DNA from 3 places in the Streptomyces sp. NPDC002209 genome. Region 2 is predicted to be linked to each of the others. Evidence: riboswitches for the same ligand, from Rfam matches in the RefSeq annotation. Region 2 holds a riboswitch; each other region holds the start of a gene.

Region 1 (3,251 bases), on a different contig from region 2:
GCGGGCGGAGCTCGCCGCCGCCGGCCTGGACTCGGGCGGCGGCCGCGTGAAGGAGCCGGTGGCGTGAGCGGGGTCCGCGCGGCGCTGGCGAAGGCGCGGTACTTCGTACGGGAGTTCTCGGGCGAGGCGGCGTACGACCGCTACGTGGCCCACGCCCGTACGCACGACCCGGACGCGGAGGTCATGACCCGCCGCGCCTTCGAACGCGCCCGCACGGACTCGCGCGAGGCGGACCCCCGCGAGGGCTTCCGCTGCTGCTGAGCACGTACGTGAAGGGCCCCGCCGGACGCTTCCGGCGGGGCCCTCGTGCGTGTTCAGCGCACCCAGTCCTTCAGGGGCTCGGTCGGGAAAGAGAACCCGACGGGGTCTGGCAGCTCGACGTCCTTGCCGAAGGGGATGGTGCGTACCGTCTCGTACAGCTTCCCGTTGGGATCGCTGTGGACATGCACAAGGCAGTTGTCCCGGTCGATGAGGAGGTAGACGGGAATGCCGGTCGCCGCGTACGCGCCGGGCTTCGCCTTACGGTCGCGTGCGTCGGTGTCGGAGTCGTACGACGTAACCTCGACGACCATCAGGACAGGAGCCGGGTCGGCCCACTCCCCCTGCCCTTCGAATGCGCCATCCGGGGCAAGGGACGCATCCGGGCGTGCCCGACCCGAACGGTACTGCTCGACCTTCAGGCCGCGTTCCACGTGGAGCCAGACCTCGGGCCGGTGCTGCATACAGATGCGGGACAGCCACACGACGATTCGGTCGTGATCTCCGTCAGGCACCGCTTTGACCCCCAGCTTCCCGTCGATGAATTCCAACCGCAGCCCCTCCACCTCTCTGGCGCCTATGCGCGCAAGGGTCTCGAAGTCCTCGGTCAGCATCTGGGGCCTGTCGGTCATCACGGTCATGCCTCGCTCGCCTTCCTCGACGGTGCTGTCTCCGACGATAGCGCCGGGCACCGACAGCCGTCCGGCACACTCGGTGGCATGGACATCGTGATCAGGGAAGCGCTGGCGGCGGAGTACGGGACGCTCGGGGAGATCACCGCGCAGGCCTACCTCGGGGACGGGCTGCTCACCTTCGGCGAGGACGACCCGTACCTCGCGCGGCTGCGCGACGTGGCCGGGCGGGCGCGCGACGGGGTGATACTCGTCGCCGCCGCGAGCGACGGACGGCTCCTCGGCGGTGTGGCGTTCGCCGCTCCCGGGAGCCCGCTGTGCGACATCGCCGTGGCCGGCGAGGCCGAGTTCCGGATGCTGGCCGTCGCCCGGGAGGGCCGCGGCCGGGGCGCCGGGGAGGCGCTCGTACGGGCCTGCATGGAGCGGGCGAGGGCCATCGAGGGCGTACGGCGCCTCGTGCTGTCCACCACGGACGACATGGCCGGCGCCCACCGGATCTACGAACGGCTCGGCTTCGTCCGTACGCCCGAACGGGACTGGGAGCCCGTCCCCGGCCTCCCTCTGCTCACGTACGGTCTCGAACTGTAGCCACGCCGACACAACATCTAGGGGGTCGCACAGGAAGCGGCCCCCACATGTATGCTCATGCTCGCTGTCGTCGCAGGGGAATCCGGTGCGAATCCGGAACTGTCCCGCAACGGTATGAAGTACACCCATTGGTGTCACCGCAAGTCCGAGGACCTGCCGACAGTGCGCCCGGCTCGACCGAACCGGGTGCCGACACGTCCGGGCCTCGCGGTTGGGCCGGTGGACGCCGCGCGGTGCTGCCCCGTCATGCCCGCGCGCGCCCGCTCGCGCCCGCACCGCAGGTGTCCCGGAGCCGAGCGAGGGAGAGCTCCCCCCGTGACCATCGCGCCTTCCGCACCGCGCGCCGAGTCCGACCCGTCCGACACCGGAATCGAGACCGGGGGACCTGGGGCCGCACTGCTGCGTACCCTCACCGAGCTGACGGCCGACCTCCCCGACACCGACCCGGGCCGGGTCGCCGCCGCCGCGCTCCGCGGGCGCAGCGCCGCCGCCGACGAGGCCGAGCTGCGCGGCCTGGCCACGGAGGCCGCCGCCGGTCTCATCTCCGAGGACCCTGCGTACTCCCGGCTCGCCGCCCGGCTGCTGACGCTGGCCGTCGCCGAGGAAGCCGCGGGCCAGGGGGCCACCTCCTTCTCCGCCTCCGTCGCGGTCGGCCACCGCGAGGGCCTGATCGCGGACCGCACCGCCGAGTTCGTGGCGCTGCACGCGAGCCGCCTGGACGCACTGGTCGAGCACACGCTCGCCGAGGGCGCCGACGACCGCTTCGGCTTCTTCGGCCTGCGCACCCTGCACAGCCGCTACCTGCTGCGCCACCCGATCACCCGCCAGGTCGTCGAGACCCCGCAGCACTTCATGCTGCGCGTGGCCTGCGGCCTCGCCGAGAACGACAGCGTCCAGGCCGTCGAGGAAGTGGCCTCCCTCTACCGGCTGATGAGCCGCCTCGACTACCTGCCGTCCTCCCCCACGCTCTTCAACTCCGGCACCCGGCACCCGCAGATGTCCTCCTGCTACCTGCTGGACTCCCCGCTCGACGAGCTCGACTCGATCTACGACCGCTACCACCAGGTCGCGCGCCTGTCGAAGCACGCCGGCGGCATCGGCCTCTCGTACTCGCGCATCCGCGCCCGCGGTTCGCTGATCCGCGGTACGAACGGCCACTCCAACGGCATCGTGCCGTTCCTGAAGACCCTCGACGCCTCCGTCGCCGCCGTGAACCAGGGCGGCCGGCGCAAGGGCGCCGCCGCCGTCTACCTGGAGACCTGGCACGCGGACATCGAGGAGTTCCTGGAGCTCCGCGACAACACCGGCGAGGACCAGCGCCGTACGCACAACCTGAACCTGGCGCACTGGGTCCCGGACGAGTTCATGCGCCGCGTCAACGCGGACGCCGACTGGTCGCTGTTCTCCCCGGCCGACGTGCCCGAGCTGGTCGACCTGTGGGGCGACGAGTTCGACGCCGCGTACCGCAAGGCCGAGGCGGACGGCCTGGCCCGCAAGTCCATGCCCGCCCGCGACCTCTACGGCCGGATGATGCGCACCCTCGCGCAGACCGGCCAGGGCTGGATGACCTTCAAGGACGCCTCCAACCGCACGGCGAACCAGACCGCCGAACCGGGCCGGGTCGTGCACTCGTCGAACCTGTGCACCGAGATCCTCGAGGTCACCAACGACGGCGAGACCGCCGTCTGCAACCTCGGCTCGGTCAACCTGGGCGCGTTCGTCCTCACCGGGACGGGTGAGATGGACTGGGAGCGGCTGGACGAGACCGTCCGC
Region 2 (3,251 bases):
GGCCGAGTTCGCCGCCGCCTGCAAGAAGGGCGGGCTGTGGCCGCTGACCGCCGGCAACCGCATCCACGTCGCCCCGCCCTGCAACATCGGCCCGCAGGACGTGGCCAAGGGCCTCGCGATCCTCGACGAGGCGCTGTCGGTCGCGGATACGCACACTGTCTGACCTGCTGCGCTGTGCGGTCGCCCAAGCCGTGGGTGCCGGTGTTCGGATGATCTGTACGGGTAACAACGCCCTGCGCACATGTTGCAATCCGAAGCAGCACCTACGGACCGGGATGCACGTCAGTCCCGGGGCGGCCCCTTCGGGGCCGAACGGCGGGGAGCGGGACGTCCTGCGGTCGGGGGCGGGCGCTGGACGCCGGGCGTACGGGATCCAGACCACCGGACTCCGTGTTCCCGAGGCACCGAAGGAAGACACCATGAGCAAGCACGTCCTGGCGCAGAACCAGTACGGCAAGGCCGAGAACCGCATCGTCAAGGTCACCCGCAAGGGCGGCGACGGTTCGTGGCACGAGATCCGCGACCTCAACGTCTCGGTCGCGCTCCGCGGCGAGTTCCGCGACGTCCACCTGACCGGCGACAACGCCAACTGCCTGCCGACGGACACCACGAAGAACACGGTGTACGCCTTCGGCAAGGAGCACGGCATCGCCTCCCCCGAGGCCTTCGGCATCCTGCTCGCGAAGCACTTCGTCTCCTCCCAGTCGCCGATCCGCGAGGCGCAGATCCGGATCGAGGAGTACGCCTGGGAGCGGATCCCGGTCCCGACGCGCAAGGAGCAGCACTCCTTCGTCCGCAAGGGCCAGGAGGTGCGCACCGCGCAGATCACGTACAGCGAGACGACCGGTCTGCAGGTCATCTCGGGTCTGAAGGACCTGACGGTGATGAACTCGACGAACTCCGAGTTCCACGGCTACATCAAGGACAAGTACACGACGCTCAAGGAGGCGTACGACCGCATCCTGGCGACCAAGGTCACCGCGCGCTGGGCGCATTCGGCGCTGGCCGCGGACGACTCCGCGTACGACTGGGACCAGTCGTACAAGAAGGTCCGCAAGAACATGCTGGAGGCGTTCGCCGAGACCTACTCGTACTCGCTGCAGCAGACCCTCAACCAGATGGCCGAGCGGGTGCTCGACCACTGCCCGCGGGTCAACGAGGTACGCCTGAACCTCCCCAACAAGCACCACTTCCTCGTCGACCTGGAGCCCTTCGGCCTCAAGAACGACAACGAGGTCTACTTCGCGGCGGACCGGATGTACGGCCTGATCGAGGGCACCGTGCACCGCGACGGCGTGCAGCCGGTGATCGCGACGAGCGACTGGATCGTCGCCTGACGCCCCTCGTCACCGCTCGGCCCGGACCGCGTCGCGGGGTCCGGGCCGTCGTGCTGCCCGCGGCACGTCGTGCTCCGGCTACGTCCCGGCCGGCTGTCCGAGCTGGAGGTTCCACCGCCCGAGCCGGCCGGTGAGGCTGGTCACCGTGTCCGGCCGTACGTCGAGGCGCCAGAACGCGGCGGCCGGCAGCTCCAGCGCGGACACGACGGCCGCCCGTACGACGGCCTGGTCGACCACGGCGCGGTGCGTGCCCGCGGGCAGAGCCGCGAGCGCGGCGCCGACGCGGGCGATCAGCGCGGTGACGGACTCGCCGCCGGGCGGTGCGTAGTCGGGGTCCGTCAGCCACCTCCGGACGGCGGCCGGATCCTCGGCGGCGACCTCGTCCAGGGTCCGCCCGGCCCACTGCCCCGTGTCGGGGCCCTGCAGGCCCGCGTACTCCGGGCAGGGGTCGCCGTGGCCGAAGCGCATCTGCCGTGCGGCGTCGTCGAATGGACGTCTCACGAACTGAACTCGTACTACGTCGCTCTTCATAAGGGGAGCGTAAACGCGGTACGGTCTCGGACGACAACCAAAAAAAGACGACGGTATGACGGAAGTACCGGTGAAAATCCGGCACGGTCGCGCCACTGTGAATCCTCCCGGAGGGGGAGGAGAAGTCAGACCCGCCATGTCGTCGCTAGCACCACTGACCGGGACGCGTGTTCCCTCTGGAGGTTCTGCCATGGCTCACTCCGCCGTGCCCACGACGGCCCCTGCCGTCACCCCGATCTCGCTCTCCGCGCTCGCCCCCTGGGCCCTGTTCGTCGGCGTCCTGATGCTCGTCCTGCTCTACCTCGTCGGTGCCGAGCAGGGCGCCACCGCGCTCTTCGAGGGCGACACCGTCCACGAGTGGATGCACGACGGTCGCCACCTCCTCGGCTTCCCCTGCCACTGATCTCCACCAGCAAGGGAAGAACCGAACCATGAACTCCATTTCCCCCCGCGTCCTGCTGGTCCGGGGCATGCTGGCGGGTCTGCTCGCCGGCGTGGCCGCGTTCCTCGTCGCGTACGTCCTCGGTGAGTCCAAGGTCGACGCGGCGATCGCCATCGAGGAGGCGGGCCACGCCGCCCACGATCACGCCGAGGAGGCGGCCCCGGTCAGCCGGGCCCTCCAGGCCACGGCAGGCCTCGGCACCGGCACGCTCCTGTACGGGATCGCGCTCGGCGGCATCGCCGCGCTCGTGTTCTGCTACGCCCTGGGCCGGATCGGCCGCTTCGGCCCGCGGGTCACGGCCCTGCTGGTCTCGGGCGGCCTGTTCGTCACCTTCAACCTGGTGCCGTTCCTCAAGTACCCCTCCAACCCGCCGGCCGTCGGGGACCCCGACACCGTCGTCCGGAGGACCACCCTCTACATCCTGATGATCGCGTTGAGCGTGCTGCTGTCGGCGGGCGCGCTCATCCTGGGCCGGCGCCTGGCGCCCAAGCTCGGGAACTGGAACGCCTCGGTCGTCGCCTCGGTCGGCTTCGTCGCGGTGGTCGCCATCGCCTACGCGGCCCTGCCCGGCATCAACGAGGTCCCGGCGGACTTCCCGGCCGCCCTGATCTGGCAGTTCCGCCTCGCGACCGTGGCCATCCAGGTCGCGATGTGGACGACTTTCGGCCTGGTCTTCGGTTTTCTTGCCGAACGGGCCCTTGTCCCGGCCGCCGCACCCCAGGAGGCTGTACAGCCCGCGAGCTGACGATGAGGGGGCCGGTGGTACATGCAGACGGCGATCTGGGAATGGCGCGGCTGGACGGGCGCCGTCCCGTTCTGGCTCAACACCGTTCTGCTGCTCCTGGCCCCTTTCACCGCCGCCACGCTCCTGGCCCAGGTCGGCATCATCACGGCCCTGGCCGCCCTCGGCGGCCTGGCCCGCCACCTCTGGTTCGGCGACT
Region 3 (3,251 bases), on a different contig from region 2:
GCGTCGGCGCGTACGTCCGCGAGGGATTTGGCGCAACCGGGGCGACCGGTACAGGCGGTGACGGACCGCCAGGGGTCGTCGGGGGCGGTGACCAGCCCGGCCTCGGCGAGGGCGGCCAGTTCTCGTGCTGCGGCGTGGGCGGGCAGGCCGGGGACGACGATGCCGCGCCAGGGGGTCAGGCGGATACGGCCCGTGAGGCCGGCCAGCAGGCGCCACTGCGCGGTGGTCAGGCGGCCCAGCGGGGCGAGGACGCTGAGCGCGACGGTCCCGTCGGGTCCGGTGACGGTCCCCGGCTCGGGAGCCCGCCCGTGCGGGCCGTACGGGGACGCGGCGTCGGCCGAGGCCGGTGCGGGCAGCGCCCCGGCCTCGGCGGCGATGCCGACGGCCGCCAGCCGGTCCGTCAACCCGGCTGCGTCCAGGGCGTGTTCGGCGGGCAGCTCGGCGATCCGCCAGGCCCGGGTGCCGGCTGCGCGCGCCGCGTCCAGGAAATACAGGGCGGCGGTCAGCGCGGCCCGCGGCGCGTCGGCCGAGGCGACGAGCACCGCCCGTGCGGGGCGCTGCCCCGCGGGGTCGGATCCGGTGTCCGGGGCGTCGGTGTCCGGGGTCCCGGCGCCCGGGGCGTCGGCGGTGCGCTCGGCCGGTGTGCCGCCCAGCAGCAGCAGTGCCCGGTCGGCGCCCCGTGCCAGCACGGTCACGTCCGCGGCCAGCGAGCGCGCGTCGCCGCGGCCGTCGTCGAGTGCGAACAGGAAACGCCCGGAGAGGGCGGCCGCGGCCGGCTCGGCGCACAGCAGCCGGTCCAGCTCCGCGACCCAGGGGGCCACATCGGGCAGACCGCGCCGGTCGAGGCCGGTCAGCGGCGAGGCGACGATGTTGCGGACCCGCTCGTGGGTGGGCGCGGGCAGCAGGCCGGCGCGGACGAGCACGGACTGCAGCGCGCCGCCGCAACTCGCCCCGAGTCCGCGCAGTTGCGCGTTGCCGCGGGAGGTGAGGTCGATGTGCCCGTCGCCGAGCCGGTCCGCGGCATCGGCCAGCAGCAGGGCCGCGTCCGCGCCGAGCATCCCGCCGGGCACCCGGACCCGGGCCAGGAAGCCGTCGTCCGCGGCATGCAGCCGCAGCGCACCGGGGCATGCGTCACCGCGGTCGCGTATGACGGGTTCGTCCCGTGGTGCGGCGGAAGGGGGCTGGGGCGGCATGGCGGCGAGCATACCCACGATTCCCCCGCCCCGACCTGTGGCCGTCGCCACCCACCCCCTCCGCGGAGCGGGGGCGCGCGGGGGGTCGGGGGGCGCGGGCGGGCCTGTCGGGCGAACCTCCCGGCGCGGGCCACCCCCACTCCCGGTCAGGGAGATCGCCACCTAAGATGACCAGCGGCGGAGCCCCATGGCCCGCCGGGAGGAAGCCCGGTGCGAATCCGGCGCGGTCCCGCCACTGTGAACCCTGCAGAGCCATCCGCCGGGTGAGTCAGGAACTCCCGCTGTCCTCACTGCCCGGGGCGCGGAAACCCCGAGGAAGGCCTGCCGCCGCATGATCCTGCTGCTGTCGACGTCCGACACCGATCTGCTCAGCGCCCGCGCAGCGAACACCGCGGACGGCCCCGTGCCGTACCGGTTCGCGAACCCGTCCCGCCTTCCCCTCGACGATCTGCCCGGGCTGCTCGACGGCGTCGACCTGGTCGTCGTACGCCTCCTCGGCGGCCTGCGCGCCTGGCAGGACGGGCTCGACCTGCTCCTGGCGCCGGCCCAGACCCGCCCGGTGGTGGTCCTGACCGGCGAACAGGCCCCGGACGCCCAGCTGATGGAGGCCTCCACGGTCCCGATCGGCATCGCGGCCGAGGCGCACGGCTACCTCGCCCACGGCGGCCCCGCCAACCTGGACCAGCTGGCCCGGTTCCTCTCCGACACCGTGCTGCTCACCGGCCACGGCTTCGAGCCGCCGGCCGCCGCGCCGACCTGGGGCCCGCTGGAGCGCACGCCCGGGGCCGGCGAGGGTCCGCGGATCGCCGTGCTGTACTACCGCGCCCACCAGATGAGCGGCAACACCGCCTTCGTGCACGCCCTGTGCGATGCCATCGAGGCCCAGGGCGCCCGGGCGCTCCCCCTCTACGTGTCCTCCCTGCGCACCCCGGAGCCGGACCTGATCGCCGCGCTGGAGTCGGCGGACGCGGTCGTCACCACCGTCCTCGCGGCCGGCGGCACCAAGCCCGCCACCGCCTCGGCGGGCGGCGACGACGAGTCGTGGGACGCGGGCGCGCTGGCCGCGCTCGGCGTCCCGATCCTGCAGGCCCTGTGCCTGACCGGCTCGCGCAGCGCCTGGGAGGACAACGACGAGGGCCTGTCCCCGCTCGACGCCGCGACGCAGGTCGCCGTGCCCGAGTTCGACGGCCGTCTGATCACCGTCCCGTTCTCCTTCAAGGAGCTCGACGAGGACGGGCTGCCCGCGTACGTGGCCGACCCCGAGCGCGCCGCCCGCGTCGCCGGCATCGCCGTCCGGCACGCCCGGCTGCGGCACATCGAGCGCCGCGACAAGAAGATCGCGCTCGTCCTGTCCGCGTACCCCACCAAGCACTCCCGCATCGGCAACGCGGTCGGCCTCGACACCCCGGCCAGCGCCGTGGAGCTGCTGCGCACCCTCATCGCGGGCGGCTACGACTTCGGCCCCGTCGAGGAGATCCCGGGCCTGGTCTCCGGCGACGGCGACGAGCTGATCCGCGCCCTGATCGAGGCCGGCGGCCACGACCAGGACTGGCTGACCGAGGAGCAGCTGGCCCGCAACCCCGTCCGGATCCCGGCCGCCGACTACAAGCGGTGGTTCGCCGAGCTCCCCGCCGAGCTGCGCGAAGACGTCGAGGAGCACTGGGGCGAGGCCCCGGGCAACATGTTCGTGGACCGCTCGGCCAACCCGGAGGGCGACATCGTCCTCGCGGCCCTGCGCCGCGGCAACCTCCTCATCCTGATCCAGCCGCCGCGCGGTTTCGGCGAGAACCCGATCGCGATCTACCACGACCCGGACCTGCCGCCCTCGCACCACTACCTGGCCGCGTACCGGTGGATCCAGGCCCGCGCCGAGGACGGCGGCTTCGGCGCCGACGCCATGATCCACCTGGGCAAGCACGGCAACCTGGAGTGGCTGCCGGGCAAGAACGCCGGCCTGTCGGCGGCCTGCGCGCCGGACGCCGCGCTCGGCGACCTGCCGCTGATCTACCCCTTCCTGGTGAACGACCCGGGCGAGGGCACGCAGGCCAAGCGCCGCGT

The links. A riboswitch is a leader RNA that binds a small molecule or an ion and turns the genes downstream of it on or off. The one in region 2 is predicted to bind cobalamin.
Region 1: linked by a shared signal. The riboswitch ahead of ACFYXK_RS05285 (ribonucleoside-diphosphate reductase subunit alpha) and the one ahead of ACFYXK_RS15800 (CbtB-domain containing protein) in region 2 are both predicted to bind cobalamin.
Region 3: linked by a shared signal. The riboswitch ahead of cobN (cobaltochelatase subunit CobN) and the one ahead of ACFYXK_RS15800 (CbtB-domain containing protein) in region 2 are both predicted to bind cobalamin.

What each region holds. Positions count from the first base shown of each region.
Region 1 covers NZ_JBIARX010000002.1:89,133-92,383, reverse strand. Annotated here, with positions in the region: gene ACFYXK_RS05305 (carbon starvation CstA family protein) at 1-67, shown strand, start outside; gene ACFYXK_RS05300 (YbdD/YjiX family protein) at 64-261, shown strand; gene ACFYXK_RS05295 (Uma2 family endonuclease) at 315-899, opposite strand; gene ACFYXK_RS05290 (GNAT family N-acetyltransferase) at 978-1,478, shown strand; cobalamin riboswitch at 1,523-1,654, shown strand; gene ACFYXK_RS05285 (ribonucleoside-diphosphate reductase subunit alpha) at 1,794-3,251, shown strand, end outside.
Region 2 covers NZ_JBIARX010000006.1:421,977-425,227, reverse strand. Annotated here, with positions in the region: gene ACFYXK_RS15815 (aspartate aminotransferase family protein) at 1-163, shown strand, start outside; gene pucL (factor-independent urate hydroxylase) at 420-1,337, shown strand; gene ACFYXK_RS15805 (histidine phosphatase family protein) at 1,416-1,838, opposite strand; cobalamin riboswitch at 1,873-2,022, shown strand; gene ACFYXK_RS15800 (CbtB-domain containing protein) at 2,059-2,271, shown strand; gene ACFYXK_RS15795 (CbtA family protein) at 2,300-3,055, shown strand; gene ACFYXK_RS15790 (hypothetical protein) at 3,077-3,251, shown strand, end outside.
Region 3 covers NZ_JBIARX010000017.1:90,158-93,408, forward strand. Annotated here, with positions in the region: gene cobG (precorrin-3B synthase) at 1-1,193, opposite strand, end outside; cobalamin riboswitch at 1,351-1,492, shown strand; gene cobN (cobaltochelatase subunit CobN) at 1,525-3,251, shown strand, end outside.